2 regions of the Pseudonocardia ailaonensis genome follow, and region 1 is predicted to be linked to the other one. Evidence: predicted binding sites of a transcription regulator. Region 1 holds the regulator's gene; the other holds the start of a gene.
What was found. Region 1 encodes LexA, which represses DNA repair genes until DNA is damaged. Its sites were predicted from a motif close to CGAACACGTGTTCG; they were not measured.
Positions count from the first base shown of each region.

Region 1 (3,357 bases):
AAGGCGTTCCGGACCCGGGCGGGGTGCGCCGGACGCACCACCCGACCCGCACCGCGGCCCGCGGCCCTGGCACCCGCCCGGTGCGGGCCGGCCTCGGCAGGCGCCTCGCGCCGCTCCGCCCGCACCGCGTCGGCCCTCTTGTCGGTCCTCGACTCCATGACGACCTCCCCGCCACCGGCGCCCGACCCGGTCGCACCTGGTGCGCGGCCGTCCGTCGAACGTTCGTGCGAAGGTGTACCAACAGCCACCGACAGAAACCGGTGCCCGGATCCTCCGGTCGGCACTCTCCGGACACAGTGATCTGCGCCACATCTGCTGAGCCCCTGCGGGTGCGCCCCGGCGCCGGGCGCGGACCGACTCCACTGCCCGGGGGCTCGGCGGCGCCGTGCCACTGCATCGGGTCTCCGGCACCCACGAACCCCGTCCGACCGGAGATCGCTCCCGCGGCCACACCGCGGCGCGGCGATCAGGTGGCGCTCGGACCGATCCTCCGGGCGACGAGGGCGTGCGACCGCGTCAGGCGGGGACCTGGAGGGTCCGGCCTGCGGGAAGGACCGTGACGTCGGCGTTCGGGAGGCCGTTGACCTGCACGATCCGCTCCACCACGGCGGCCGGGTCTCCCGTCGGGACGTCTCGGCGGGCGATGTCCCAGACGGTGTCGCCGGGCCGGACGGTGATCGCGACCGTGCCGGCCGGGACGGTGGAACGGGCCTGGGCGGCGCCGGCGACGCCGGCCAGGGTGCCGAGGCCCACCACCAGCCCGGCTGCCGCCAGCGCGACGACCGCGGCCGCGACGGCCCGGCGGAGGCGGTAGCGACCGGGAGACACCGGACGGACGGTGCGGCGCACCGGCGCCTCAGCGCGGCGCGGCTCGAGCGCGGCACCGTCGGACCGGCGAGCGCTCCGCCCCGCGGGGGCAACCGCGTGGTCGGCGACGAGCACCGCGGTCCCGACCCCGCGCACCGGGCCACCGACCGGACGACCCCCGCACGCCGGACCACTCCGGGCGACGTCGCCGCCCGCGAGCTCACCACCCTGCAGCAGGCGCAGCGACCGCTCGGCGGGGCGGCGGGCCACCCCGGCCCTGCGGCGGCGACGCTCCACGACCTCCGGCTCGACGACGACACCGGGCCGGACCGGCCGCGGCCGGCGCGACAGAGGTGCCGCGCGCCCCATCAGGGGCCGCTCCCGGGGGAGCGAGCGCCTCGACGCCTCGCCGCGCGGAGCCGTCGTCGGCAGAAGACCGACCGGCCGAGCCGGGCGCCCGACGGCCGGATCACCGACAACCTGGTGCCCGACAGCCGGGCTCCCGACAGCCGACCCCTGCACGGCCGAGCCGCGCGAGCCCGAGTTCCGCACGCCCGAGTTCCGCACGGCGGGATCCCGCGGGACAGCGCCCTCCGCACCAGGGTTCTGGATCGTCAGGTCCTGCACCGTGCCGGCCATCGGGGCCCCTTCCGCTCGTTCCCGCCGGTCACCCGGCGGATGTCGCACACATGTTCGATCGAACGTCTGTGCGAGGTTGTACCACCCCGCGCCACCGGCCGTCACGAAATCGGGCCGACACGATCGGCGTGTCGTTCGAACATGTGTTTGGCGAACCGTGGGTTCCGGGCTACGGTCCGGAGTCGACGGACCGGCCGTACGCCGGACGGGTGGGCGCTCGCAGGTCGGGGCGCACGCGTCGGCGTCCGGGTACGGAGCAGGACGCCGACGAGACACGAACACTGAGGAGGCGGCAGGCAGATGGCACGGGACGAGTCCGGCGGGGCCCCCGGGACCGGCCGGGAGCCCGGGCAGGTGCGTGCCTTCCCGGATCCCCCCGCGGATCCGGCGAGCCTCACCCCCCGGCAGCGCAAGGTCCTCGAGGTGATCCGGGACTGGGTGGACCGCTTCGGCTACCCGCCGAGCGTCCGCGAGATCGGCGACGCCGTGGGGCTGACGTCGACCTCGTCGGTGCACCACCAGCTGCGCACCCTCGAGCGCAAGGGCTACCTGCGCCGGGACCCCAACCGCACCCGTGCGGTCGACGTGCGCAGCCCCGAGGACGACACGGACACCGACACCGAGGAGACCCGCGCGGAGCACCCGGCGCCGGCGTTCGTGCCGCTGCTGGGCAACATCGCGGCCGGTGGCCCGATCCTCGCCGAGCAGGCCGTGGAGAGTGTCTTCCCGCTGCCGCGCGAGATCGTCGGCGAGGGCACGCTGTTCCTGCTCAACGTCAAGGGCGACTCGATGATCGAGGCCGCCATCACCGACGGGGACTGGGTCGTCGTGCGGCAGCAGCCGGTGGCGGAGCAGGGTGAGATCGTGGCCGCGATGATCGACGGCGAGGCCACGGTGAAGACGTTCAGGCGCACGGACGGTCAGGTCTGGCTGATGCCGGCCAACCCGGCCTACGAGCCGATCGACGGCAACGAGGCGACCATCCTCGGCCGCGTCGTCGCGGTGCTGCGCCGGCTCTGACCGGCGCTACTCCGGCGGCGGCACCACGACGACCGGGTAGCGGGCCTGCCGGACCAGCACGCCGGCGATCCCGCCGAGCAGCACCCGGCGCATGAGCGGGTAGCCGCGCGCCCCGACCACCAGCAGGTCGGGGCGTTCGGGCAGCTCGGCGAGGGTGGCGCCGACCGAGCGCCCGACGACGACGTCCGCGAGCGCGTCGATCTCCACGGGCAGCCGGGCCAGTGCCTTGGCCGCGATCTCGCCGGCGGCGGGGACGGTGGACTCGTGGTCGGCGACCGTCACGACCCGGATCGCGGCCCCGGTCCGGCCGGCCAGGTGCACCGCGAGGGCGGCGGCGTGGTCCGCCTCCGGGGTGCCGTCGTAGGCCACCCCGACGGCGGTGATCTCCCCCGCCGCGGTGTGCCGGTAGCCCCGCGGCGCGATCGCCACCGGGCAGCGCGCGGCGGGCAGCAGGCGCTGCACGGTGTTGCCGGGCGCCAGTCGGCCGAGCAGCCCGCCGCCCGTCGACCCCACGACCAGCACGGCCGCGCCGATCTCGTCCGCGTGCTCGGCGAGCGCGACCGCGGCGGGGCCGGGCCCGAGCGGAGCGAACTCCGGTTCGGAACCCCACGCGTCCCCGGCGACGAGCGCGCGGGCCCGGCCGAACCGCTCGCGGGCGACGGTCTCGAGCCGCTCCCGCCAGCGCGGGTCGCGGGCGAGCGCGGAGTAGCCCAACCCGTCGGTGGGGTACACGGTGGCGACGACGGGGGTCAGCCCGGTCAGCCTGGCCAGCTGCGCGCCGAGGACCAGGGCGTCGTGCCCGCCCGGCGTGTCCTCGTAGGCGGTCACGATCGGCACCGCGGCCCCTTTCTGCCGCGCTCAGCCTAGGTCGGCACCCGGCCTTCCCCGGCC
Region 1 covers NZ_BAAAQK010000016.1:80,908-84,264, forward strand. Annotated here, with positions in the region: gene ABD324_RS21550 (hypothetical protein) at 1-158, opposite strand, end outside; gene ABD324_RS21555 (LysM peptidoglycan-binding domain-containing protein) at 517-1,176, opposite strand; gene lexA (transcriptional repressor LexA) at 1,747-2,466, shown strand; gene ABD324_RS21565 (universal stress protein) at 2,473-3,303, opposite strand.

Region 2 (3,357 bases), on a different contig from region 1:
GCTCGCGGCTGCTCCGTCCTGGGCCTGCCCGTCCCAGGGGGTGGTCGCACGGCGCGGCGCCCGGGGACCGTTCGGCTCGGACGGGGGCACCCCCGCATCCTGGTCGCCGCGCCGGGAAGGCCTCGCACCCGGGGCCGGGTAGGCCCATCGCGGCGGCAGAACACGAGCGCCGACCGCACGCCCGCTCCCTCGTCACGTCTGTGCGAGCACCACGCCTGTACGAGCACCACGCCTGTGCGAGCACCACGGCTCGCGTCGGCGCGAAGCGCGACCCGTCGGAAGACCGACGAGCACGGTGACGGCCCCGATCATGATCGCCGATCGCGTGCGCCGAAGTCGATCGAGGCTGTGTGCACGCACGCAGACGGTGATCGTGAAGGCGAGCCGGAGCGGTGTTCAGCGGCCGGTCCCGAGCGCCGCCAGGATCCGGTCGACCGTCGCCTCCGGATCCCCGCCGCCCCTGTCGACGATCACCGGCTCGTCGGGGCCCGGCTCCTCGAGGGTGTCGAGCTGGCTCTGCAGCAGGGCCGCCGGCATGTAGTGGCCCGTGCGCCGGCCGAGGCGCCCCTCCAGCTCCGCGTGCCCCACCGCGAGGTACACGAACCGGACCGACGGGTGCCCCGCCGTCAGTACCTCCCGATAGGCGCGGCGCAGGGCCGAGCAGGTGACCACGCCATCACGCGACGCGGACTCCTGCGCCCCGATCCAGTCCGCGATCCGGCGCAGCCAGGGCCATCGGTCGTCGTCCGTGAGCGGGTGGCCGGCGGCCATCCTGCGGCGGTTCGCCTCGGGATGCAGGTCGTCGCCCTCGGCGAAGGCCCAGCCGGTCCGCCGGACGAGGGCCTCGGCGACCGTGGACTTCCCGGCGCCCGACACCCCCATGACGATCACCGTGGTCGTCGCGTGCACCCGTGCAGGGTGACCGATCCCGGGCGACCGGGTCCACTCAGCCCCGGGCGCGGGCGCAGGGCAGCCGGGTGCGGCTCCCGCGGACACCGCGGGCGCGGTGACCCCCGCGGCCGACCACGTGCGGCTGCGGCCGCCCCGGGTCCTTCCCCTGGGGAGAACCGTCGGCCGGCGCGGCCCTGAGCTCACTTGCCCGTGGATCGAACATGTGTTCGACTCTAGCCCATGCGGTGGGAACAGCAACAGCTGGACGCGGGGGAGGAGCAGCTCCCCGGCCTGCCCTCCCTGCGTGGCCTGGTCCGGTCCGTCCGGACGCCGGAGTTCGCGGGCACGGTGTTCCACGAGGTCCTGGCGAAGTCCGCGCTCAACCACGTGCCGGGCAGCTCGCCGATGCCGTTCTCCTGGACGGTGAACCCGTACCGCGGCTGCTCCCACGCCTGCGTCTACTGCTTCGCCCGCACCACCCACACGTACCTGGACCTCGACGCGGGGGCGGACTTCGACTCGCAGATCGTCGTCAAGATCAATGTGGGCACGGTGCTCGCGCGCGAGCTCGCCCGGCCCCGCTGGGCCCGCGAACCGGTCGCGATGGGCACCAACACCGATCCCTACCAGCGGGCGGAGGGCCGCTACCGGCTGATGCCCGACATCATCACCGCGCTCGCCCGCTCGGGCACGCCGCTGTCGATCCTGAGCAAGGGCACGGTGCTCGGCCGGGACCTCCCGCTCCTCGCGGAGGCGGCGCGGGACGTGCCGGTCGGGCTCGGCGTGTCGATCGCGCTGCTCGACCGGGAGCTGCAGGCGCACCTCGAGCCGGGCACGCCGTCGCCCCGGGCCCGGCTGGACCTCGTCCGCAGGATCGCCGACGCGGGGCTGGACTGCGGGGTGATGGTGGCGCCGGTGCTGCCGCTGCTCACGGACTCCACCGAGGCGCTCGACGCCCTGTTGACGCAGGCCAAGGAGGCGGGTGCGGCAGGGGTCAGCGTGATCGCGCTGCACCTGCGGCCGGGCACGCGGGAGTGGTTCTTCCGCTGGCTCGCCCGCGAGTACCCGGCGCTCGTCCCGCGCTACGAGCGGCTCTACCGCCGCGGCGCCTACGCCGACCCGGGATATCGGAAGGCCCTGTCCGCCCGCATCCGCCCGTTGCTGCGTCACCACGGCCTCGATCGCGGCAGCGGCGTCCAGCGCGGCACCGGGCCCGACGACGGCGCCTCGGCGGGCGAGGTCGCGGCCCAGGCGGGCTTCCCGGCGTCCGGGGTCCGCCGGGCCCCTCCGGCCGAGCACCTCGCCGCCCCCGTCGCCGAGCAGCTCACGCTGCTCTGAGCGTGCTCGCACACACCTCCGGTGCCCGGCACACCAGCCGCAGCCGTGGTGCGAGGCGCCGGAGCGGTGTGCGGGGGCCGGGAGGGGGAGGGAAACCTGGTCGCGGGGGCCCGGGGCCCGGCGGATAGCCTCTTTCCCCGTGATGCGAACCCACCCCGTCGGCACCCTCCGTGCCGAGCACGCCGGCCAGACCGTGACCCTCGCCGGATGGGTGGCCCGTCGCCGAGACCACGGCGGCGTGATCTTCGTCGACCTCCGCGACAGCTCCGGCTCCGCCCAGATCGTGTTCCGCGAGGGCGAGATGGCCGAGCGCGCGCACCGCCTGCGGTCCGAGTTCTGCCTGCAGGTGACCGGCGAGGTCGTCGCGCGCCCCGCGGGCAACGAGAACCCCGACCTGCCGACGGGCGCCATCGAGGTCACCGTCACGGACCTGGTCGTGCTGAGTGAGTCCGCGCCGCTGCCGTTCCAGATCGACGAGCAGACCGTCGGCGAGGAGGTCCGGCTCAGGTACCGCTACCTGGACCTGCGGCGCGAGGGCCCGGCGTCGGCGATCCGGCTGCGCAGCAAGGTCAACCACGCCGCGCGCACGGTGCTCGAGGGCCACGACTTCGTCGAGATCGAGACGCCGACGCTCACCCGCTCCACCCCCGAGGGCGCGCGGGACTTCCTGGTCCCCGCCCGCCTGCGGCCGGGCTCCTGGTACGCGTTGCCGCAGTCCCCGCAGCTGTTCAAGCAGCTGCTGATGGTCGGCGGGATGGAGCGGTACTACCAGATCGCCCGCTGCTACCGGGACGAGGACTTCCGCGCCGACCGGCAGCCGGAGTTCACCCAGCTCGACATCGAGATGAGCTTCGTCGAGCAGGACGACGTGATCGCCCTGGCCGAGGAGATCCTCGCCGCGCTGTGGAAGCTCGTCGGCCACGAGGTCGGCGAGATCCCGCGCATCTCCTACGCCGAGGCCATGTCCCGCTACGGCTCCGACAAGCCGGACCTGCGCTTCGCGATCGAGCTCACCGAGCTCACCGAGTACTTCGCCAAGACCGAGTTCCGGGTGTTCCAGAACCCGTACGTGGGCGCGGTCGTCATGGACGGCGGCGCGTCACAGCCCCGCAAGCAGCTCGACGCCTG
Region 2 covers NZ_BAAAQK010000003.1:420,464-423,820, reverse strand. Annotated here, with positions in the region: gene ABD324_RS04745 (gluconokinase) at 397-909, opposite strand; gene ABD324_RS04740 (Rv2578c family radical SAM protein) at 1,132-2,229, shown strand; gene aspS (aspartate--tRNA ligase) at 2,369-3,357, shown strand, end outside.
Region 2: the regulator LexA is predicted to act here: its motif matches at 1,108-1,121, upstream of ABD324_RS04740 (Rv2578c family radical SAM protein).